DNA from 2 places in the Alkalibacterium putridalgicola genome. Region 2 is predicted to be linked to the other one. Evidence: a T-box and tRNA genes for the amino acid it is inferred to sense, from the RefSeq annotation. Region 2 holds a T-box; the other holds one or more tRNA genes.
The links. The T-box of region 2 lies ahead of tyrS (tyrosine--tRNA ligase). A T-box ahead of a tRNA ligase gene usually reads a tRNA of that ligase, here a tRNA-Tyr.

Region 1 (12,311 bases), 960 kb from region 2:
AAGACCGCGGATCGACATTTCCAAGTAAGTATGTATGGGCACAGTCAAACAGTTTTGAGGAAGACAGAGATAGTTCGTTTTTTATATCTATAGCTGATATTGGTCTGAAGTTTATTCAATTTACGGGAGCGATCGGAGTTTTTCATGACGGGATCAAGGAACATCGCTTCGCTACTTATTCAGGAACCAAGGCAGAAGTGAAAGTGAGTGAGAATCAGCAGGAATACACAGTCTGTTTAAAAGACTCAGATAAAAAACTGACAGCCCAGGTCAGTTTTCTTGTCAGCGATGAGCTTATTGCTCCAATGAATGATAAGATGGATTATGCAATAAAAGAAGCGATAAAAGCAAAGATTATTCTTACATTTCAGGAAAAAAACAAAGAACCCATCCAGCTGACAACTGAAAATGGGGCTGCGGAAAGAGTGAACTGGAATTAAAAAACGAAGCTGGATTTTTTTTCCAGCTTCGTTTTTTAATATCTTAAATTGTAAAATTAAGCTAGACAAAAAATAAATCAGTATTTAAACTTTTTCGTTGACCGGTATTTCTTTTAGATATTTTGTTGGAGTTTTTCCAGTCATTTTCTTAAATACTTTAGTGAAATAAGAATGACTGTTAAAACCTGCGAGATTAGCGACTTCGCTTAACTGATGTTCGCCGAGGTGGAAATAGTATTTTGCCAGGTAGATACGCTGCTGATTGACATAGCCGATAAATGTGTTACCGGTTTCCTGCTTGAATTTACGCGCTAAGTGCACAGGGTGCATGCCATAAATCGAAGCGATATTGGTCAAAGTCAATTCGCTTGTAAGGTTATCAGTTATATATGTAACGATTTCTTTCATAACTGAAGAGTAATTGGACGTAGAGAAATATACCACGGCATGACAGTATTCTCTGAATATATCAAAGTATACATGCTCGATCAGGTAGTCCAGGGAATAAGTATCTTTTATGATCATAGAGAAACGTTCAAAAATCAAATGTAGATATAAAGGAATAACGCCACCATTTTTAGCTGCTATACGCGTATAAGTATTGACAGTCATTAAATGGTTTTTAAATGACTCGAGTCGGTCGCAGTCATTTTCTTTTTCCAAATAATTAAATACACGATCCATATCTATCAATTTCAGTGTTTCTTCTAATTTTTCCTGATTTCCAGAACTTATAGCTTCCGCTAACTGGTCCTGCATAAGATAACGGTAATCCATAGATTCATTAGTCAGTTCTTTTAGTTTATTTAAACGTTCCTGTTTTAATTTTTCTTTCTCCTCTTGCTTATTCATTTTGCATGATCCTTCCTAACAATCTAAATTAGATAACACTTATTATGTTAAATATACCATAAACCGTGTGAAAAAAAACACTTAATAACGAAAAAAAGTGGATTCAGCCTTTATTTTATACCACTTATGTAAATGTATCAATTCAAATTTGTAACAATCATTAGGATAAAAATGGCGAGACAGGAAAAACCGGTACAAGACAAAGGTAAAGGCCCTCTTATTTATGTCCTGATTCCAGCCGATTGCTCTCACTAAGCGTTTTCTTTTACATGCCCAGGGTCTAATGATACCATTAGACATAGATAAGTGAACAAATTATGACAATATATATAGGAAGGGTGAAGGTATGGATCGCCATATTTTAGGAACATTTAAAAATGAGGAGGATGCTGTTTCTCAAGTAGAAAAACTTCTAAATGAAGAAGGTTATTCACCGAATGAACTGATGCTTGTCATGGATGAAAATACCCAGTATGACAAAAAGATCGCGTCCATTAAGAATGTGAAAGTCAATAAAGTGGAAGTAGAAGATGAGAGCATCTGGGAAAAAGTTAAAGAAGCCTTCTCCTTTGGCACGTATGACAGCGAAGGCAGCAGTACGACACTTGAAGAATATGGTGTTCCTCATGACCGGGCTGATCATTACACAGAAGCTTTGAAAGCAGGCGAAATCGTCCTTCTTGCGGATACTGATGCACCTAAACAAAGCGAACTATCTGAAGTGAATGAAGAAATCATTGAAAACGGGGAGAGAGAAGATATCATGACTGATAAAAAAGAGACACCCATAGATGAAGTGAATTCTGAAGAACCAGAAGCGATCAAGGATAAAAATACGAATGGCGTAGAAACTTCTGAGAATAAAGAAGTCAACGGTTCTGTTGACCCAAGTCAGGCGAACGACATGCGTAAAGAGACAAAAAGTGATAATAACAAAACTAAAGGAAAAAATGAATCGACACAGGGCACAGGGTCTAAAGAAGAACCGGATCTGACGGGACAGGAAGATACTGTTGAAAAAGAAGAGTCTGAACACGGATATGGTAATACGGTAGCTGAAGGTGTAGTGCGTCCAGAAGCAAAAAGCCCTTTGAACACGGATAAGAAAGACATCAAAGAAGCTGATGAAAATACTGAAGCGCCTGAAGCAGAAGCTAATTATTCTGAGGAAATGGAAGAACAAGGTAAAAAATCATGGGAAGATAACAAGTAAGTGGATCAAATGAAATCAGGTCAGAAAGGTGAGATGGCATGAAAAAAGATAATGAACCAAACAAATCGGACTTTAAATCTAAAAGAGATGCAGAGAAAATATCAGCCTCTGATGAGGTGGTGGCTCCGGACTATAGTTTGCCCAATACGAGTGCACCGAACAGTGCACCGAACCCAAATGCCTCAATGGCTTATGGTAAAGACAGACCCGTGAAAGAAGGGCTGGATGAATCTCAAGTCGCGGCTCAAAAAGCCAAAGGCGAGACGCCGGGAAATGAAGTCGAAGCATCCCTGAACCCGGATGAAGAGAACATCGAAGAAGAAAAAACAGATCAGTAGATTGAAAGTGCCTAAATTATTTTAGGCGCTTTTTTTACGGATGGATGCATTAATTAATCGTCTGGTAAATGGTATACTTAGTAAAGAAAGAATCGAGGTGCAGGTCATGAATCGACGAACAGAATCAGAAAAAAATGAACCATCTCTCCCAAATTTAATTGAACTTGGTCCGAGCAAGAAGGAAATTAAGCCAAGTGAGAAAAAGAATATCACCCTGGAAGATGTAAAAAATCTGAAAAAAGATGACACAGAAGAAACAGATGCAGAGTTTGTCATTACAAAAGTGCAGGCTCAGAAGGCTAAGAACCGGTACAATATCTTCATCAATGATTCGTATGCCTTTGCTGTGGATGATTCCATACTGGTGAAGCATCGTCTCATTAAAGGTAAAGAACTCGACAAAGAAATGATCGAAGAGCTAAAGCAGCAGGGAGAAATGAGCAAAGCTTATCAGGCTGCGCTTCATTATTTGAATTACAAAATGCGTTCAGAAAAAGAAATCAGAGAACATTTGGCCAAAAAAGACTATGCAGAGATCGATGCGGTCATTGAACGCTTAAGAGAACATCTACTGATCAATGACATGGAATATGCTAAGAGTTTCGTTCGTACCAACTATAAATTGAAGACAGAAGGGCCGAAAAAAATCGAACGGTCACTATACGCGAAAGGTTTGTCGCCGGAGGAAATCGCTTATGGTCTGGAAGAATATTCAGATGAGGATCAGCTGGAGAATGCCAAGAAACTGACAGAGAAAACACTGAAGAGACAACGAAATAAATCGAACCGGGAAATCGAACAGAAAATCAAAGAGCAGTTGATGATAAAAGGCTTTGACAGAGATGTCATCGCACAAGTGCTGGAAGACATGACGTTGGAACAGCCTGAAGAAGATGAGTATGATGCGTTAGTCAAACAAGGGGATACAGCGTACAGGCGTTATGCGCGTAAACATGACCCCTATGGTGCTAGACGTAAAACCAAGGCTTTCTTGTATTCAAAAGGCTACCCGTTTGACTTGATCGAACAATTTTTATCAGAAAAAGAGGGAGATTCGTGAAACAGAAGGATTTATTAGAAAAAAACGAGATAACCATGTGGTCCGAGGAAAAAATACGTGATTTCCGGGCGACATTACTGCAGTGGTATGATGAGAATAAAAGAGATCTACCCTGGCGCAGTACAAGTGACCCTTACTATATCTGGGTATCTGAAATCATGCTGCAGCAGACCCAAGTGGATACGGTGATCCCCTATTATAAACGGTTCATAGAAACCCTGCCGACCATTGAAGATCTGGCCAAGGCATCAGAAGAGACCCTGTTGAAGTTATGGGAAGGACTGGGGTATTATTCGAGAGTAAGGAATATGAATGTGGCGGCCAATCAGATCCTGGAAAAGCATGAAGGAAAGTTTCCGACGGCACATAAAGATGTTCTGACTTTGAAGGGAATCGGTCCTTACACAGCCGGAGCTGTAACCAGCATCGCCTTTAACCAGCCCCAGCCTGCTGTAGACGGTAATGTGATGCGTGTCTTGAGCCGGCTGTTCGAGATCGATCTGGATATCAGCAAGGCCTCTACGCGTAAGGTATTTGAGGAAATGATCCGGCGCTTGATCGATCCCGATCGGCCGGGGGATTTTAATCAGGCCCTGATGGATCTGGGAGCGACCATCTGCACGCCGAAGAATTATTCGCCGGAAAATAGTCCGGTCAAAGAGTTCAATGCTTCCTACCTCAATAAATCCTGGGAAAAATACCCGGTGAAAAAGAAAAAAAACAAAGTGACGGAACAGACTTACTATACTGTTATGGTAAAGAATAAAGAGGGGGAGTACCTTTATAAGAAGCGTCCCAGTAAAGGGGTACTTGCCGGCATGCATACACCTCTCATGATCGACCGAAAGGACCTGAATGAGGAAGGATGGAAAGCGTTCAATCAAAAAGAGCTTTACGACAGTCGTCTCAGCCAGGAACTGGAACAGATCATAAAGGAGACACATGATCTGAAAGTGACGGTGAATGAACAGCCAAAAGGAGTCGTTGCTCATGTCTTTTCACATCTCAAGTGGGAGATGATCGTATTCGAAGCAGTATTGATTGAAGAACTGAGTCATTCTTCCGAATTGAAATGGATACACGCCGACCGGTTCGATGAAGAAATGTTTCCTATGCCAACACAAAAAGTCAATAAACTGGTCAACACCTTAACGCTTTTTTAGTAAATCTTATTTTAAATCCTTATTCATTATATTATCATCCATCGTTTATGATATAATGACACATGAGATTGAAGGAACAAGCTGCACCATGTAAAAAAGACTAGAAAGTTGGTAAAAAGATGACATTTCCAAAAGAAGGGGAATTCATCACAATCAAAAGTTACAAACATGATGGGAGTCTGCATCGGACATGGCGTGACACAATGGTGTTAAAAACAACTGAAAACGCGCTGATCGGCTGCAATGATCATACTCTGGTCATCGAGTCTGATGGTAGAAGGTGGAAAACGCGTGAACCGGCCCTCGTTTATTTTCATAAGCATTACTGGTTCAATATCGTTACGATGATCCGCCAGAAAGGCACATCTTATTATTGTAATATGGCGTCTCCCTTTTTGATCGACGAAGAAGGGGCCAAGTATATTGATTATGACCTGGACGTGAAGGTCTTTCCTGATGGAGAAAAACGCTTGTTGGATGTCGATGAATATGAGGAACACGGCAAAAAATGGGACTATCCGGATGAAATAGACTTGATTTTGAAGGAACATATCAAAATATTGGTCGACTGGATAAATGAGGAAAAGGGGCCCTTTTCTGAAGGGTATGTCGATTTATGGTACAACCGTTACAAACAGTTAACGGGAAAAAAATGATTGTGATGCGAACAGTAGCAAGACGTCAATGTCTGCTGCTGTTTTCCTTGTCTAGTTTTTAAAAAGCAGCAAATTTAAATAGAGAGGAATAAGCAGTGTGAAAAAAAGTGTGATGATGATGCCATTATTATTCACCGCAGTACTGGGTACTATCTTTTTTGGTCGACGTTACTCTGCAGGCCAGAGTGAAGAAATGGCTGAAGAACAGATGACGGTTTCTCAAAGAGAGGATGAAACAGAAAAGCTTGCAGTAGAACAAGTGCCTGACAACGGAGATAAACTACCCGCAGGAAGTAGTCCGGCAGAATTGCTGGAATATTATGAAGCAAACAGCGAAATCCTTTCACTTTACCAATACTTAGATTATGTGTCATTGAAAAAGGAAAACGTAACGCTTGCGTATTATGGTGAGATCGATACAAATAATACCTGGGTCAGTAAAGTGACTGAAAAGATGCAGGACTCAGTCAGTGGAGAGTTCACGATGATCGATCTAAGCTTTCCAGGCTATGATTCATACGAATTATACATAGAACAGACAGCTCAAACAGTGGCCGACGAGGACCCGGATGTCGTTATATATGGCTTGCCGGCCTTGTCTGATCAGATGAGAGATATGGGACTGGAAGAAACAGAAGAGTTCATGAGCTATGTCCTTGACCGGCTTTTAATGATAGAGGATGCAAAACTCATAACTCTTGAACCCTTCCCGGTACCTGGACAAATGAGTCAGTTGAATTCACGTTCTCTGGATTACAGGAACTATATAAGCCGGATGCAGAAGGTGAGTGAAGAGTACAACCTGCCTTTAATACCTTTACATGCAGATTTCACTGCTGAAGTCCCAGAGGATCAACTCGATGATTATTATGATGAGACGAATGAGTTGAATGAAACAGGTAACGAGCAGGTGTTCTCATTATTAGATGATTGGTTCAGCGAAGAGATGTAATGAAACAAAAACAGGGAACCCTTTTATTTAAGGGCACCCTGTTTTTTAATGTAACGAGCGGATCTCAGACTGATTATCTGGATGATTTGTTTTAAAACTGCTGACAAGCTTGTTCAAGTGCTGAAGCTGTTCCTCATACTCGAGGACCGATGACATGAGATGGATCACGGTATTGCTTTGTCCATAGTCATTTTGAAGATAAGACTCCAGACTGGCTTCGTTGAAAAAGGAATGCATGAATGTTTTCCTCAAATCAGATTTGTAAGCGATGAAATTCACTTCTTTTGGCAGCACACGACCGTTCCACTTTAAGATGATCTGTTCATGAGCCGACATGAGCGTCTCAAGCCTCTCCCTTAATAAGGTACGTAACTCTTCAGGGAAATGATTGTAAACATGTTCTGACTTATGAAGAGTTAGAACAAGAAAATAGGCGGATTCTGTTGTACGAATGAACTGGCGGTATATAACCAGGGTCCGTTTGAAAGACTGGCCCCGTTTCTTTCCTAACGGATGCCATTCACCGTCTTTCAAGAAACTGAGCAGACGCTTCATTTCTCTTATCGCTTGTTCGATGGATTCAAGATCTGTACGCATAAGTGAATACTGACTGTTTTTCCTCAGATTCACACGCATGAACCGGGTCAGATCATCAGTTACCTGATTAGTGGTGTGAAAAAGTTTTTCTTCATAGTTTGGTGGCAAGATGACACGATTGACAATAAAGGCGACGGCTACCCCTGTGAATGTAGCCAGGACTCTATAAACGGCATTGGAGAGGATATCCCCGTCTGTCGAGAGCATAATGATGATCAGAGTCATGGCGGACAGACCGATCACATTATTAAGTTTCAGCTGATGCAAAAGAGAAATAAGAATGGCTGTTGCCACACTAACGACAATGAAAGACGTACCGAACCCTAAGGCCATGATGACAGCGACAACGCCTCCGATAGTATTGGCGACAAGTCTTTCCTTAAAGGTGGTGAAAGATCTTTTTACCGACGGCTGCATGGATGCAACGACAGATATCCCGGCCAGCGAAAGCACCTCATACATGCCGAGTAAAGAAGGAATCAGTAAAGCAAAAAATACGGCGATACTGGTTTTAAAGGTTCTTGCTCCGATTTTCATAAACTAAAGTCACAACTTTCCTGATTCATTTTTGTTTGTTACATTATACTACAAATCCTTCTCTAAATTCATTAAATTAGAAACTTGCTATTTTAACAAATGTATGTGTAAAGTATACATATTCTTGCAAAGTTTGTATTAAAACTGTATCATTTGAGTATACAAGTAAACTAATGAAGGATTGATAGAGATGAGTTATTTAGTTGAACAATCCATTGAACGGTTAAAATACAACAATGTACGAATCACGCCTCAACGCCATGCGATCTTAGAATATCTGATCGACCAGGATAGTCATCCTACTGCTGATGAAATATATAAGGCTTTAGAAGTAGATTTCCCAAGCATGAGTGTCGCAACAGTATACAATAATCTACGTTTATTTACCAAAATGGGTCTAGTGAAAGAAATGATGTTCGGTGACAACTCCAGTCGGTTCGATTTCGCTTCGACTGAACATTACCATGCCATATGTACACGATGTGGTAAAATCGAAGATATCTATTATCCAGGACTGGATGATGTCGAAGTCGTTGCCAGCAACTTAACAGGATACGATGTCAATTCACATCGTCTGGAAATTTACGGCTTATGTCCTGACTGTCAGGAAGAAGTCGGCGAATAACTGGTACGAAAGTGTACCGGGTCATTATGATATAAGAAAGAGCTTTTGAGTGTGGATAGCTATCCAGATTCAGAAGCTCTTTCTATCTTTTCAGGGCAAGTAAAGGTCTTAACTGCTATGAACAGTTAATGGGTGGTATAATGAAGAAATATAAGCAGAGTATCAAAAAAAATAGGGAGTCTATCCGGCTGTATTCCTGGTGTCGAATCAGAAGAAGATGGGGAAAAGTTTTCTGATCGTGAACCTCAGAGAGAAACGACACCGTCCGGAACACTAATATTTTTTTCGAGCTGATGACTGTAGTACAATGGTTGTATGAACTAATCAGTTGGAAGGGGACAAACAAATGAAAGATGTTATGATTATCGCAAATCCTTCTTCTGGTAAAAGAAAAGCTGAAGAATATGCAGACGACATGGAAAAAACATTTTTAAAGCACGAGCGAAAAGTAGACATAAAGTGGACGGAAAAAATCGAAGATGTATCCAGATTTTCCATTCAAGCCAGTGAGGAAGCATATCAGCTCCTGGTGATTATAGGCGGGGATGGTACAGTGTCGGAAGCTGCCAATGGATTGAGCAGCCAGAAATATCGGCCTGCTATGGGGATCATCCCAGCAGGTACAGTCAATAATATAGCCAAGGGTCTGAATGTTCCCGCTGATCCAGCGGAAACGATCGCACAGATGCCCCGGTTCAAAGAAAAAAAAGCTGATGTCGGCAGAGTCAATGACCGGATATTCCTCAGTTCTGTTTCAGCTGGACCAGTTCCGGAAACGGTGTGGGAAGTCAGTGAAGAACAAAAAGGTAAGTTCGGACAGGCTGCTTACTTTATGGAAGGAATAAAATCTCTAAGAGACGAAGAAACATATGCAATGGAACTGACTATTGATGAAAAGAAGGTCGATATCGATTTGAATTTACTTCTTGTCGGCGTAAACAGCTCGATCGCAGGCATTCCGAACTTCTTCGATGAAGCAGAAGTCGATGACGGTAAGCTCTATTTGTTTGGATTGAAACGTTCGACTATCGGACAGAAACTGACGGTTCTGCAGGCACTGCTTTTCAGTAACAAAGAGTTCAATGATATGCAGGATGTTGCTTTTACCGTATCATTTAAACGAGCTGTTTTCACTGTGAAAAATAAAGAGACGTTCACAACAGTAGATGGTGATCAGGGCCCGGCCTTCCCGATCATTGTGGAAATACTCCCACAGCATTTTACTTTTCTTGTGCCTGTTGATGATTGACAGGGAGAATCGCATCTTCAGATATATAGTTAATGCTAGTGTGGCAAGAAGAGGAAAGTCGGGTCATTCAAAAAATCGAAACAAAAATCACTGAATAGATTGACACATCTTTGTAACCATGTTACGATATAACAGTTGCTGAAGAAAAAATTTATCCGCAATAGCTCAGTTGGTAGAGCGCATGACTGTTAATCATGATGTCGCAGGTTCGAGCCCTGCTTGCGGAGTTTCAATATGGAGAATTGTCCGAGTGGCTGAAGGAGCACGCCTGGAAAGCGTGTATACGGTTTTTCCGTATCGAGGGTTCGAATCCCTCATTCTCCGTTTTTTATTTTTACCGGCCCCTTGGTCAAGCGGTTAAGACACCGCCCTTTCACGGCGGTAACACGGGTTCGAATCCCGTAGGGGTCATACATAATGAAATTGGCGCAGTAGCTCAGTTGGTAGAGCAACGGATTGAAGCTCCGTGTGTCGGCAGTTCGACTCTGTCCTGCGCCATTCAACTTAATATTCTGGAGGGATAGCGAAGTGGCCAAACGCAGCGGACTGTAAATCCGTTCCTTCGGGTTCGTAGGTTCAAATCCTACTCCCTCCATTAGTTAGGGGTATAGTTTAATGGTAAAACTATGGTCTCCAAAACCATCGATGTGGGTTCAATTCCTACTACCCCTGTTCAGTAAATTTACTAGTGAATCTTCTGGATTTTTATGGTATACTATTTATTGAAAAACCAATATGGCGACTGTGGCGAAGTGGTTAACGCACCGGGTTGTGGTCTCGGCATGCGTGGGTTCGAACCCCATCAGTCGCCCTTATATTGGGCTATAGCCAAGCGGTAAGGCAGCAGGTTTTGATCCTGTCATTCCTAGGTTCGAATCCTAGTAGCCCAGTAAGTTTGAAACTCAATGCAGCTGCATTGAGTTTTCTTTTTATTTAAATAAATAGGAAAGAGTGAATATGATGACAGAAAAACACGGGAAGTTTTTTATTATAATGGGTATCCTGATATTCCTGCTTTCTCTTTATGTAGTTACCAAAGACCCGATCATTGGTGGAGTTGGAGTTCTGATAGGGTTATGGAATATGCTGATGGGTTACCGGACCTCTAAAGGAAAAACATTTTTCACACCAAAAGATGAATAGTAAAAAGGAAGAGACAAGGGTCATTGACGATCCTTGTCTCTTCCTTTTTATTTACATGTTATTCTTCATCATTAGTATTGGTTGACTCATCGGAATCATCGGGTGTTTCATCGGTGTTATTCTGATTATTAGAAGTATCTTGTTCAGGATTTTCGTCTCCATCTGAGGTTTCTTCGTCCTGATCCTCATCAGACGGAGGAGGGGTACCGTTTCCGGCATCCTCTTCCTGGTCTGATTCTTCATTATCATTATTCTGATTGTTATCAGTGTTTGTTTCTTCGTCTTCCGAAGGATTATCTTCTTCCGGTTCAGTTTGAGGTTCTTCTTCAGTCTCTTCCTCTTCCGGTTCTTCTTCCACAGGTTCAGGTACCGTCACCGTTGTGGTAGCTTCCGGACCAGTGGAGTCATAAGCTGAAACGGATAATGTGATAGTCAGATCGCCTGCCGGAGGTCCAGTCAGCGTGAGTTCATTATCTGAGAGAGTGCTGGACTCGCCGTCAATAGAGAGGTTATATGAGACGCTTTCGTCTTCATTCTCGAGGGTATATTCATCCCAAGTGACAGTCAGTTCGTCGTTCTCTTCATCGTATTCAGCTGTCAGTCCTGTCGGTGCTTCCAGTTCTTCACCGTAATTCAGTGATTGTTCAGTTGGCTCAGTTCCTTCTACAAAGAGTTCCGTGACTCGTTCACTTTCTGGTGTGTTTGGACCAGGAAGCTGGGCAGGGTCTGTTCCATCTTCAACCGTTACTTCTGTAACTGATGAAGGCATCTGCCAGTCAGTGTTTTCGACATCTTGAGAAACATACTGCATGATTTCTCTATAGATATGACGGGGGAGGAGACGAGAGCCGTCATTGAAGGTCAGATAACCCTTTCTGTTATTGTCATAGCCAGTCCATACGGATAAGGAGTAATTAGAGGTATAACCGGCGTACCAGGAAGCAGGCACAGCATCTGAAGGATATCCCAATTCGCTTAATTGTTCATCGGTGAAATTGGTCGTTCCTGTTTTTCCAGCCTGTGGGATGCCACCCAAGCCTACAATATTATTGTAATTGGACGCGACATCTTTCAGCATATCCGTCACCATATAGGCAGTATAATCAGACATGGCCTGATTCGTTTCTGGAGTCAAATCGATTTCCTGTCCGTCTTGAGTGATCACTTTAGAGACGGTATAGGGTTCGGTATACTGTCCGCCATTTGCAAAAGCTGCATATGAGGCCGACATTTGTAAAGGAGACATCTGTCCACTTATAGCGTTAGAAGGAACCAATTCGCCTTCTAGAGACATCGGATCGATCGGGATACCTAACTGGGTCATGAATTCTTCGACTTGATTCATCTCCAGATCTTCATTGAAAAGTTTCGCCGTCGGGACATTCCGTGAGTCTACCAGAGCTTCTCGCATGCTGATTTGACCTCTGTACTGACCGTCATAATTTCTCAAGGAAGTCCCATCCGGGTAACTATAGGCTTCGTCAAC
Region 2 (12,311 bases):
TCCAGCTTTGGATGACTCCCGCTTCTTCTTCCACATCTAAACGCGGGAAGATCGGTGTGCCTTTTTTAACGACCGTATTTGCTTCTTCATGTTTCATAAATGACACATTATCAAAAGCGACATCCGCTTCTGAGAACCCGAGCTGTTCGGCCACGGCTTTCGACGTATGCAGCAGGATAGGCTGAAGCAGCACGGCCGTGATACGCAGGCTTTCAGACAGGTGGGCCATGACACTGGCTAATTCCTCCCGCTTCGTTTCATCTTTGGCCAGTACCCATGGCTCTGTTTCATCAATGTACTTATTGGAACGTGAAATGAGCTTCCAGACCGACTGCAAAGCAGAACTGAACTGCATCTCTGACATGTTGACTTCGTATTCATCAACTGTTTCCAGAGCCTGCAGACGTAGAGCCTCATCAAAAGACGTGACATCTCCTTCATAAGCCGGGATCACGCCGTCAAAGTATTTATTGATCATGGCAACTGTACGATTGACCAGATTCCCCAGATCATTGGCTAAATCATAGTTGATCCGTGAGATGAAATCTTCCGGAGTGAACACGCCGTCACTGCCGAAGGTCACTTCGCGCATCAGGTAATAGCGGACCGCATCCACGCCGTAGCGTTCCACAAGTTTTTCAGGATAGACGACATTGCCTTTGGACTTGGACATTTTACCGTCTTTCATCAAGAGCCACCCGTGTCCGAAGACTTGTTTAGGCAAAGGCAGATCGAGTGCCATCAAGAGGATCGGCCAGTAGATCGTATGGAAACGGACGATCTCTTTACCGACCATGTGCACGTCAGCCGGCCAGTATTTTCTGAACGTTTCCGGCTGCTCGTCAAAGCCGCCCAGATCCGGATCATAACCTAGTGCTGTGATATAGTTCGTCAGGGCATCGATCCAGACATAAACGACGTGTCTTGGATTGGAAGGCACTTCAACGCCCCAGTCAAAGGTCGTACGTGACACAGCCAGATCTTCAAGACCCGGTTTAATGAAGTTATTGATCATTTCCTTTTTGCGAGATTCAGGCTGGATGAACTGAGGATGCGCGTCATAATATTCCAGCAGACGGTCGGCATACTTGCTCATTTTGAAGAAGTAAGACTCTTCTTTCACCCATTCGACTTTGTGCCCGCTTGGAGCTACTCCGCCGGTCACATTGCCGTCTTTGTCTTTAAAGACTTCAGCCAGCTGTGTTTCCGTGAAAAACTCTTCATCTGAGACTGAATACCAGCCGGCATAATCGCCTAGATAGATATCGCCCTGGGCCAGGAGTTTTTCAAAGATCTTAGCGACCACTTCTTTATGCTTGGGACGAGTGGTACGGATGAAATCATCATTCGAAATTTCCAGAGTCTGCCATAGAGACTGGATGCTTTCTGCCATCGCATCGACATATTCCTGAGGCGTCTGGTTCAGTTCTTTTGCCTTTGTTTCGATTTTCTGACCGTGCTCATCTGTCCCTGTGAGATAAAAGGTATCGAAGCCTTTCAAACGTTTGTAGCGAGCCAAAACATCGCAGGCAATGGTAGTATAGGCATTACCGATGTGCAGCTGGCCGCTCGGGTAGTAGATGGGAGTTGTAATATAAAATGACTTTCTTTCAGACAACTTAATGTCCTCCTTTGATTTACTTTAGTTTGAACTTTTATTCGCTGTGCATTAAACATTTCTTAACTAGTATAGCACAGGAAACACTGCTGAAAAAGAACGGAATAAAGGGGTCTCAGATCAGCCCGAAATGCTTCAGCGCTTTTTCGATCCCGTCTTTATCCACATCGTCCGTCACATAATCGGCGATCTCTTTGACGTTGTCCCAGCTGTTCCCCATGGCGATACTGGTTTCTACATATCCCAGCATTTCCAGATCATTGGGGCTGTCTCCGATGGCGTAAGTATCTTTCAGGTCCACGCCGACATGATTCAGATAATGTTCGATCCCCGTCGCTTTGGAGATCCCTTTACTGATGACATCCACGGTATAATGATTGGACCTGGCAAAATTCAGCATACCGAAGGCTTCTCTGTACTGTTCTTCTTCCTCCTGCGAGGTTTCAATAATGACCTGATAGATGGGTTTTCCTTCATAATCTTCCGGTTTGGGCGGCTTTTTGATCAGACGGCTGAAGAACGACAGCTGAATGGAGCCGGGGACCAGTTTCACAAGCCCCTTGAGCAGCGTCAGGACTGAACTCCTTTTAGCCAGCGAGACGATGGAATTACTGAAAATATCTTTAGCTCCGCACAAAATGATGCCGTCATTCTTATCCACTGCCCGGTCGATGAGCTGATCGACCGTTTCTTGTTCGATCGGGTTATGATAGACGACTTCGCCTTCGTGGACCACGAGTTGACCATTCATGGCGATATAGCTGTCGATACCGAGTTCACGGCGGACTTCTTCGATGAGAAGGGGGGCACGACCTGTCGAAATGACAGGCATTACGTTATTTTCTTTTAATTTCTGGATGGCACGTTTGGTCGACTGTGGTATATTGTTATACTTGGTCACCAGCGTTCCATCTATATCAAGAAAAACTATTTTTGTCATATGCTAGGCTCACTTCCTTTAAAACTTCAATTCCATTGTATCATGTCTAATCATGCGGACCTATAAGAATACAGAAAAAGAAGGCAGATACTGAGAAGTCCTTCGACTGTCGTTCTGCCTTCTTCTCTATTCTATTGTTTAGTTGTGATGCTAATCGACTTCGTCGGGATTGGCCCAGACGATTTCACTGATGGCATCGATGATGTCCTCACCCAAGTCCAAGGCAAGCAGTGCACTGATGACTCGCGCGCTTGATTTGCCTCTAATGATCGTATTGTAGATTTTTTCTTTCTGACTCGCCGGAAGCTGTGCGCGATCAAGGAATCGGAACAGCTCACCATGCATATCATTCTGTTTCAGCTTCACTTCTTTTAAATGAACGGTATAAGTGGAATCTATCGGCTGTTTAGGTATGACGACGTTCGTCACTTTACCTTTGCGGAACACTTCAACATCGACCTGTTCATCATTCACATAGACTTCCGGCATCTTCTGACACGCAAAACCGATCAATGATAAAGTGAACTGACGCTCAGCCGGCAGGATATCCTGATTGCCTTCAGGCGCATTGATCTGGAATATCGACCATTCGCCCTCTTCCTCTTTCCAGATCAGAGACATTTTCGTGGTCACTTCCTCCAGACCTTTCCCTAATCCGTCATCTTCATATAAAGAGAAGCTGCCATTGTCCCCGGCATACACTTTCACTTCCATATGTTCGGGGTTATTTGTGTGATTACTGTAGCTCTGGTCAAGTGGAACGATCCCTCCGGCTTTCACAAAGACCGGATAAGCAGACAGTGAACGGTACATGTCTATCATACGATCGCCTTCATACGCCCGGTTGATGAAGAAATCATACCAACGTCCTTCTGGAAGCCACACTTTCACTTTACCTAAGCGCAAGTCGTCCCTTAAAGGCTGCGTTACAGGCGCAACGATCATCTGGGTCCCGAAATAATACTGATTCGGCACTTCATACGCTTCTTCCTTCCATGGGTAATGGTAATACATCGGTCGTATCAACGGAAAATCATCGAAGTGATTGATCACATTCATCGTATACAGATAAGGGACCAGGCGATGTCTCAGCTGCAGGAATTCCGTCACGATTTTTTCTGCATTGTTACCGTAGCGCCAAGGTTCTTTTCCGCTGAACTCGCCGTCTTGACTGTGCAGCCGGTTGATCGGAGAAAAGACGCCGAACTGGACCCAGCGGACAAAGAGCTCATTGTCTTTCTTTCCACCGTAATGTCCGCCGATATCATGACTCCACCAGCCATAGCCGACATTGGATGCCGTCGCTGTGAAATAAGGCTGGAAATTAAGTGAATCCCATGTCGCAGCCGTATCTCCGGAAAAGCCGATCGGATAGCGGTGTGAACCTAAGCCGGCATATCTTGAGAACACGAGCGGACGGCTCTCGCCTCTGCCGTTATCAAGGAAGTGGTAGTGATTGAGCATCCATAGTGGATCCAGTCCTTCCACTTTTGTGACACTCCCCTGCTGCCAGTCGATCCACCAAAAGTCGACCCCGATCTCTTCATGCGGGTGATGCAGATATTTAAAATAGGCATCTAAAAATTCATGATTGGCGATATCAAAATTGATGGGTTTTTTCTCTTCGATATCAACGCCCAATTCCTTAGCCATCGGTTCATACATCTCTTCATAAGGCTGTACCCCGTTCGCCGGGTGAAGGTTCAGCGTCGTACGCAGCCCATGGTCGTCAAGCCAATCAAGGAATGCCCTGGGATCAGGGAACAGATCCGTGTCCCAGGTGTACCCTGTCCAGCCGGAGCCGTATTCAGGCGGAACGTCTGTGAGATGCCAGTCCATATCGATAACGGCGACTGAAAAAGGAATATCCCTTGTTTCAAATTCTTTGATCAGACGCTTGTATCCTTCTTGAGAATACGGATAATAACGGCTCCACCAGTTCCCTAAAGCGTATCTAGGCAACATAGGCGTTTTGCCTGTCAGATGATGGTAGTCTTTCAGGGTTCCCAGATAATCCCGGCCATAACCGAAGAAGTACATATCGGTGATCCCTTTGGGTCTTTTTTCCACCCAGCCGTCATCTGTCAGCCGCATGGATTTACTGTCGTCAAAGACCGAGTACCCGTTCTTGTTCATAAGCCCTTCTTCAAGTTCAATAGCTCCATCCGCAAAGTCGAGCGTCCGAGCCGTGCCTTTCAGTGTGTCCGGACGGTCACCGAAATACCAAGTACTGTGGTAAAGACTATAGTTCCCGATGGCTTCTATTCTAAGATTGTTTTTAGTAAAGCCGCCTTCTTCCTTATGAAAGATGAGGTGAGCTTTGGCGGTGATGATCTCGATATATTCATCATTTTCTTTTTTATTAAATTCTGGTGTATGGAAATTACGATTTAAAACCGTTTGAGTCGCACGGTCTTCAAATTCACCATGCTTATCATACTCTATACGAAAAAGCGCAGAGGTTAAGACTGTAAACCGGTAATTCTTCCAGATAACCTGAGATTCAACTGGAGCTTCTGGCTCCCTATCTAAATTAAACACTTCTTTTCTTCTCTTAACCAAGTGTCTTCATCCTTTCTCATTCACTCTTACTTATATTTTAGCATACACCAAATATATCTCCACTTAAAAACAATTCAAAAGGTTAATAAACTAACGGAAACGTTTTGGGCTCCTCGTCCACTTGCCAGGTGGTTATAGACGGTTGACTTATACCCTCTAATCCCTTATACTAACTGAGATAAATACTTTCAGCGATGAACAGGCGCAGTAGTTTTTCTGGTTTTTGTAAGAGAGCGGATGGCTGGTGAAAATCCGTATGATCAGATAAAACGAAGTACACCTCGGAGCTTTTCTCTTTTGAGCGCGACCCGGCGTTATGGGGATGAGTGAAGTCATTTTTTTATTGACTTTGATCTGGGTGGTACCACGGCATTGTTCGTCCCGGCAAAAAGCACACACTTTTTGCGGGGCTTTTTTTATTGCATACAATCATGAAAAGGGAGAATACGTGAATATGAATATACTAGACGAACTGGAATGGCGCGGAGCCATCAACCAGCAGACAGACGAAGAAGGTCTGCGCGAACTGACCAACGAGAAAGATATCGCCTTATACTGCGGGATCGACCCATCAGGTGACAGCATGCATGTGGGACACTTGATACCCTTCATGATCCTGAAACGATTCCAACTGGCGGGACATAGACCCGTTATCCTGATCGGCGGCGGAACAGGATCGATCGGAGACCCCAGCGGACGTAATTCCGAACGTGTCCTCCAGACCATGGACCAGATCGAGATGAACGCTAACAAACTGAGCAGTCAGATGCGCCAGCTGTTTGAGGCTGGTTCAGAACACTCCGGGATCAAACTCGTCAATAACTATGACTGGCTGAAAGAACTCTCTTTCCTGGATTTCCTCCGTGACTTCGGCAAGGAATTCAATATCAATACGATGCTGGCGAAAGACGTGGTGTCAAGCCGTTTAGATACTGGCATCTCCTTTACTGAATTCAGCTATCAGATCATCCAGTCTGTCGACTTCCTGCATTTATTCCAGAACGAAGACGTGCAGCTGCAGATCGGCGGTTCCGATCAGTGGGGCAATATCACGGCCGGACTGGACTTGATCCGTAAAAAAGAAGGCGCAGAGTCCAAAGCCTTTGGACTGACCATTCCCCTGCTTCTGAAAGCAGATGGCACAAAATTCGGTAAATCAGCAGACGGCGCGATCTGGCTGGATCCTGAAAAGACGACCCCTTACGAATTCTACCAGTTCTGGTTCAACCAGGATGATCGTGATGTCGTCAAGTACTTGAAGTACTTCACTTTCCTTTCAAAAGAGGAAATCGAAACTCTGGCTGAACAAGTAGAAACCGAGCCGCACAAGCGTGCCGCTCAAAAAGCTTTAGCTGAAGAAATGACACGTTTTGTCCACGGTCAAAACACATTGGATGAAGCCATCAAGATCAGTCAGGCACTCTTTTCCGGCGAGATCCAGGAACTGACAGCGGACCAGATCGCCGCCACCTTTAAAGATGTGCCGTCATCAGAAGCACCTGCCGGCGAACATGGTTTGGTCGAGTTTCTTGTGGATATCACTAAAATCGAACCGTCACGACGTCAAGCACGCGAAGACATCAAAAACGGTGCGATCCGCCTCAAGGGGATTCAAGTCAAAGACATCGATTACATCGTGACGGAGGACGACAGCTTCGACGGCCGTTTTGTTATCGTGCGTAAAGGTAAAAAGAAATACTTCCTGGTTCATTTAGTTTAATAGATACACAGACGAAAAAAACGATCCCGCCTTCAGAGAAAGAAGGCGGGATCGTTTTTTTCTATTAACTAAAGCATTTTTTAATGTAGAGTTCATAAAAGCCGGTTTCACTTTTATGAACTCCTCTGTATTTATCTTTCAGGTTGAGAGAAGAACTGGCTTCTTTTAGCAGCTGCTACCGAAATGTTCACAGGAGTTCATAGAAGATTGGCCATCTTTTGGCAACACTTTAGTCTTTTACCATCGAGTTATAAGAAGACACCCCTTCTTTTCATAACTCCGGGCCTGTTTTGATTTGGGATACTAGAAAAAGACCCTTCTTCTATTAACTCGCTCTTATTTTCTATACTCAGTTCATAGAAGTTACCTCTTCTTCTAGTAACTCGACAGCTTTGGCTGCTTCTGTTCCTATAACATTTATACCCTTCTGCCAGCTTCCTGTGGATGACTACGCGAATTAACAAAAGACGACCTTCAGAAATCAAAAAAAAGACCGAATCACATTCACATGTGATTCGACCCTTATTATTTTAGTTGAAGAAGTTTCTGATCGCTTCCCATAACTGACTGAAGAAGTTGCCGATCTGGTCGATCAGACCGCTGTCTTCAGCGTCCTGCCAGACATCTCCGAAACGGTCTCTGATGTTCGTGGACAGATTCTCCAGTTGTTCTCTTACTTGAGCAGAATCGATGGCCCCGGTCTGCTGATAGCGTTCAAAGAAAGCCAGCAGGCGGTCGATCTGTTCCTGACTGATCACGTTCTGCAGATCATTGTTTTCCAGCGCTTCATTGATGATGCGCTCAATATCTTCACGTGTAGCCAGTTCATTCTGCTGTTCGCGGAGTTCGGCCAGCTGCTGTTTGATCTCAACGATCGCCTGATCAAAGCGGGAGGTATCGAATCCTTCTTCCCCGGTGTTCGCCTGAGCGATATCGTTGGTCGTTTCCAGTTCTTCCTGGGCCACTTCCATACGGTCCTGGTCCAGATCTTCACCGTTCACGTCAAAGGCTTTATAAATACCGGTCAAAGCACTTTCGCCGGTAACAGGACGGATACTGGCGACCATGATGGTCACATCTTCTACACCTGCTGTGATGGCTGCATTGGCATACTGTTCTTCGGTTATTTCCGTGATATCATCCGGTGTTTCGATCAGGACACTGACGCCGTCGCCTTCATCCTCACGTTGAACCAGAACGGAGGAAATCATGCTGGCCGTGTTGCCAGATCCGGTCCCCAGATAATTCTGCAGATCTTCACCTGTCACATCCACGCCTGCAACGTTTTCTCTGCTATCGATCCCCAATAGATCCGCTGTTTCAGCGATCTGAGCCTCATCCAGCCCGCCGCCATAAACAAAGGTTGGCAGTCCCCAGGCTTCATCCACCACACTTGTATCGATGCCTTCAGAAGCATTGACAGTCGACATCGGAACCACTGACAAGACACTCAATGCGGTAATATAACCAAGTTTTCTTTTTAATTCTTTAATCATCGTTTTCTCTCCTTTAAGATAAATGCATTAGATCAAATGCACATATAGTATACCACCCTCCTTCACTTTTGACTATTCACACTATAAATGATCAACCTATATAATGACTTTTAAACTGAAGAAAATAAGAATCGATCAATAAGCTGATAGGACGATTCAAACTATTACCATTAAGGGAAAGAAGCATCGACTTTATAGCCGATGCTTCTTCATCAAATATTTTCAGTTTATTATAAGCCGTTCAGTGCATCTTCAACAGACTTATCTCCTGTGACCAGATCAAATGACTTGTGGTAGGTGTTTTCATTTTCAAGAGATGCAGCCAGGACTTTAGCCACATCGACCCGAGGGATACTGAATACATCTGAATCGGTAATGACATCTTTGGCAAGGACTTTGCCGATCGATTCTTTGTTTTCAAGCATTCCCGGACGCACAATGGTATAATTCAGACTTGAATCCATCAGCCACATGTCTGCAAAGTGCTTCGCAACATAATACGGCTTGAGTTCTTCATTCCATCTGTCCCGATCATCGGCCCCAAAGGCACTGACCATCACAAAACGGTCGATTCCGCTGGCTTTGGTCGCTTCAATGACTTTCACTGCTCCGTCCAAGTCGATCAGCAGAGTCTTATCAGACCCCGTACTGCCGCCTGAACCGGCTGTAAAGACCACAGCATCGATATCAGCCATACGCTCTTTGATTTCACCTACAGAGTCTTCCAGATTGCCTAGTCTTGCTTCGACGTCCTGTTCTTTGAATTTTTCTACCTGTTCTTCTTTTCTGACAAAAGCGACGGGCTTATGTTTCCCTTCATCCTTCAACTCATCCACTAAGTGTTGTCCGATCTGACCATTCGCTCCAACAATCAATACATTCATACTATCGCTCCTTCGTTTTTAAACTCTATTATAACCATAACAAAAAGAAGACAGGATAACCAAAAGGACGCTTAGTTCCGGTCACTGTCTTCTTTTTGTCACTGAGTCTTTTTCTACCAGCTGATAAGTCAGACAGGCAAGTTTCTTAGTAGCGGGATCTTCCACGATATGTGCATCGATATCGAATACCGAACGCAGGACTTTATTGGTCATTACATCTCGCGGGGATCCGGCTTTGATGACTTCGCCATCCCGCATCGAGACGATGAAATCCGAAAAGCGGGATGCATGATTCAAATCATGCATCACCATGACGATGGTTTTCCCCTGCTTTTTGTTCAGTCGTTCCAAAACCTGCAGGACATCGAGCTGATGGGCGAGATCCAGATAAGTGGTCGGTTCATCAAGGAGCAGGATGTCTGTATCCTGAGCCAGAGCCATGGCGATCCACACACGCTGACGCTGACCGCCCGATAATGAATGCACAAACCGGTCAGCATACTCGAGCAGATTGGTCTCTCCCAATGCCCAGTGGATCATTTCCCAGTCTTTCGCTGTCAGCTGGCCGAAACCTTTCTGATAAGGTGACCGTCCATATGACACCAGGTCTTTTACCGTGATTTCCTCCGGAGTATGGGGAGACTGTGCAAGAATGGCGATTTTCTTAGCGATGTCTCTGGTCGACTGCTTGTGGATCGCTTTACCGTCAAGGAGGACTGAGCCGTGTGAAGGTTTCAGTATCCGTGCGACAGTTTTCAGCAGCGTCGACTTGCCACAGCCATTTGGACCGATGATACTGGTGATCTGAGATTCAGGGATGATCAAATCCATCTCTTCTATAACTGGTCGTTTCCCATAGCCAACTGATAATTCCGTTGCTTCAATCCGGGACAAAACATCCCCTCCTCCTGTTAGTCGTTTGCGATACTGTCTTCAATATGACCGAGGACCTGTTCATTTGCTGTCGGTCCATAATATAACCATGCTGAATCAGAAGCAAAGACATGGACCTGATCATTTTCTACTGCAGGAATATTCTGCCATAAACGGTCCTCAGTCAAAGCTTCTTCACCATTATCAGATATGAAGAATAAACGGTCAACGTCCATCTGGGCCAGTTCTTCTAATGAAACGGCAGCCCAGTCAGCGTCTCCTGATAAATCGGAAACGACTTCAGGGACTTCAAACCCGGCATCACCGTAGAGAACAGCGCCGCTTGAACGTTCAGGATGAACGACGAACAAGCTGGTATCCACCATCCAGACCGCTGCAGCCGATTCACCTTCAGCATTTTCTGAAACGAGATCTCTCGCTTCTGACGCTTTCTGATCATAAGCGTCAATGACCTCTTCTGCTTTCGTTTCTCCGCCTAAAACTTCGCCGATTTCCGTCAAGGTCCCACGCCAGTCTGTCGGCTGGGATTCAAGGACGTAAGTCGGAGCGATTTGTGCATACTGGCTGACCATATCTTCTTCCGGCTGATCGCGAAGGATCAATAGGTCCGGACTGAATTCAAGCACTGATTCATAAGGAAGATCGTAAGGGATCGTCGGAACATCTCCCAGTTCTTCCTGCAGATAGTTCTGGACCCCTGCACCGTCACTGATCGACCACTGGGCAGCTGGAGTGACATCCAAAGCGACTAAGTAATCTTCCAGATATGACGCAATAATGTTTTCGGGATCTTCAGGGATCTCAACTTCTCTACCCATTCCGTCCGTCAGCGTTACAGGCCCTGTTTCTATTTCCTCTTGAACTGGCTCTTCAGCTGTTTCTTCCGTCTCATCAACAGTATTTTCTTCACCGCAGGCAGTCAATAATAAAGCAAGGGTCAAACCCGTCATTCCTAATTTTTTCATCCTATTTCCTCCGTTAATCTTTAATCGTCATTAATAAGTAAATAAAGTAAGGGGCACCGAGGACCGATACGATCAGTCCTACGGGTATTTCAGCAGGCGCAAGCAGTGTGCGTGCCAGTGTATCAGACACCACCATCAAGATAGCGCCCACAACTGCTGTGATTGGAATAAGTCTCTGAAACTTGCCTCCGACAAGACGCCGACTTAAATGCGGAGCCACCAGTCCTAAAAAGGCAATGCCTCCTGCGACAGCTACACTGGACGCGGCCATCGCCACGCCGATAATGAGTAATAAAAATTTCTCTTTTTCCACTCGTGTCCCTAAGCCTAGAGCCATTTCTTCTCCCAGCTGCATCACCGTCAATACTCGTGCCTTATAAAGAGTCAGGGGCAAGAAGATGAGGATCCAGGGTAAAAGACTCCAGACAGACTGCCAGCTTGCATTCCAGATCGATCCCGACAGCCATACGAGAGCCCGGTTGAAGTCACTATCGCTCATTTTGAGCTGGACTAGCAGCAGCAGGGCCGAGAACCCGGCATTCAACCCGATCCCCACCAGGATAAGCCGGACGGGAGTCACGCCGCTTTTCCAGGCCAGGATATAAATCAGCAGGGCCGCAGTAATGCCGCCTATAAAAGCGACGAAGGGCAGACTGAGTGGCATCCACCAGGGGTGAGAGCCTTCATACAAAGATGTGAGATACAAAAACACTACAACGAACAGGCCGGATCCTGAATGAATACCGATGATCCCCGGATCTGCCAGCTCGTTTTGAGTGATACCCTGAAACACCGCTCCGGCGACCCCCATACCGATCCCGACGAGAATGGCTACAAGCAGTCTGGGGATCCGAAACTGAAACAGGAGCAGGGCATGACTGTCTGTCCCTGAACCGATCAGGGTTTTAAAGATGTCAATGGGTGATAAGGTCAGATGACCGGCACCCATACTGACGAAAAACATCACTAGCAGTACCCCGACTAAAAACAGGAACAGTTTTATCGTCCGCTTTGATTGTCTGGTGTACCGACCTGCAGACTTCTGATTCCTCATTTCCATCCTCTCCCTCCTTTACGTGCCAGAAAGAGAAAGAACGGGACGCCGATCAGCGCTGTCAGTGTTCCAACAGGCGTTTCATAGGGAGGGTTGATCACACGAGCACCAATGTCGGCCAGCACAAGCAGGCTGGCTCCGAATAAAGCAGATATCGGAAGGACCCATCGATAATCCA

Region 1: it has a tRNA-Tyr gene. The T-box ahead of tyrS (tyrosine--tRNA ligase) is inferred to sense a tRNA for this amino acid. The anticodon was not compared.

The regions. Positions count from the first base shown of each region.
Region 1 is NZ_CP162615.1:1,434,741-1,447,051, reverse strand. It holds gene AB4027_RS06815 (tocopherol cyclase family protein) at 1-440, shown strand, start outside; gene AB4027_RS06810 (helix-turn-helix domain-containing protein) at 525-1,292, opposite strand; gene AB4027_RS06805 (general stress protein) at 1,639-2,505, shown strand; gene AB4027_RS06800 (hypothetical protein) at 2,544-2,843, shown strand; gene recX (recombination regulator RecX) at 2,884-3,903, shown strand; gene mutY (A/G-specific adenine glycosylase) at 3,900-5,066, shown strand; gene AB4027_RS06785 (DUF402 domain-containing protein) at 5,186-5,722, shown strand; gene AB4027_RS06780 (hypothetical protein) at 5,820-6,674, shown strand; gene AB4027_RS06775 (aromatic acid exporter family protein) at 6,720-7,808, opposite strand; gene AB4027_RS06770 (Fur family transcriptional regulator) at 7,999-8,433, shown strand; gene AB4027_RS06765 (diacylglycerol kinase family protein) at 8,780-9,682, shown strand; tRNA gene AB4027_RS06760 (tRNA-Asn) at 9,837-9,909, shown strand; tRNA gene AB4027_RS06755 (tRNA-Ser) at 9,919-10,006, shown strand; tRNA gene AB4027_RS06750 (tRNA-Glu) at 10,022-10,093, shown strand; tRNA gene AB4027_RS06745 (tRNA-Phe) at 10,108-10,180, shown strand; tRNA gene AB4027_RS06740 (tRNA-Tyr) at 10,197-10,277, shown strand; tRNA gene AB4027_RS06735 (tRNA-Trp) at 10,284-10,354, shown strand; tRNA gene AB4027_RS06730 (tRNA-His) at 10,421-10,493, shown strand; tRNA gene AB4027_RS06725 (tRNA-Gln) at 10,501-10,572, shown strand; gene AB4027_RS06720 (hypothetical protein) at 10,640-10,825, shown strand; gene AB4027_RS06715 (transglycosylase domain-containing protein) at 10,884-12,311, opposite strand, start outside.
Region 2 is NZ_CP162615.1:475,928-488,238, reverse strand. It holds gene metG (methionine--tRNA ligase) at 1-1,618, opposite strand, end outside; gene AB4027_RS02535 (Cof-type HAD-IIB family hydrolase) at 1,734-2,558, opposite strand; gene AB4027_RS02530 (TIM-barrel domain-containing protein) at 2,709-5,120, opposite strand; T-box leader at 5,306-5,507, shown strand; gene tyrS (tyrosine--tRNA ligase) at 5,575-6,840, shown strand; gene AB4027_RS02520 (DUF1002 domain-containing protein) at 7,371-8,336, opposite strand; gene AB4027_RS02515 (SDR family oxidoreductase) at 8,567-9,220, opposite strand; gene AB4027_RS02510 (ABC transporter ATP-binding protein) at 9,302-10,114, opposite strand; gene AB4027_RS02505 (ABC transporter substrate-binding protein) at 10,132-11,079, opposite strand; gene AB4027_RS02500 (FecCD family ABC transporter permease) at 11,093-12,139, opposite strand; gene AB4027_RS02495 (FecCD family ABC transporter permease) at 12,130-12,311, opposite strand, start outside.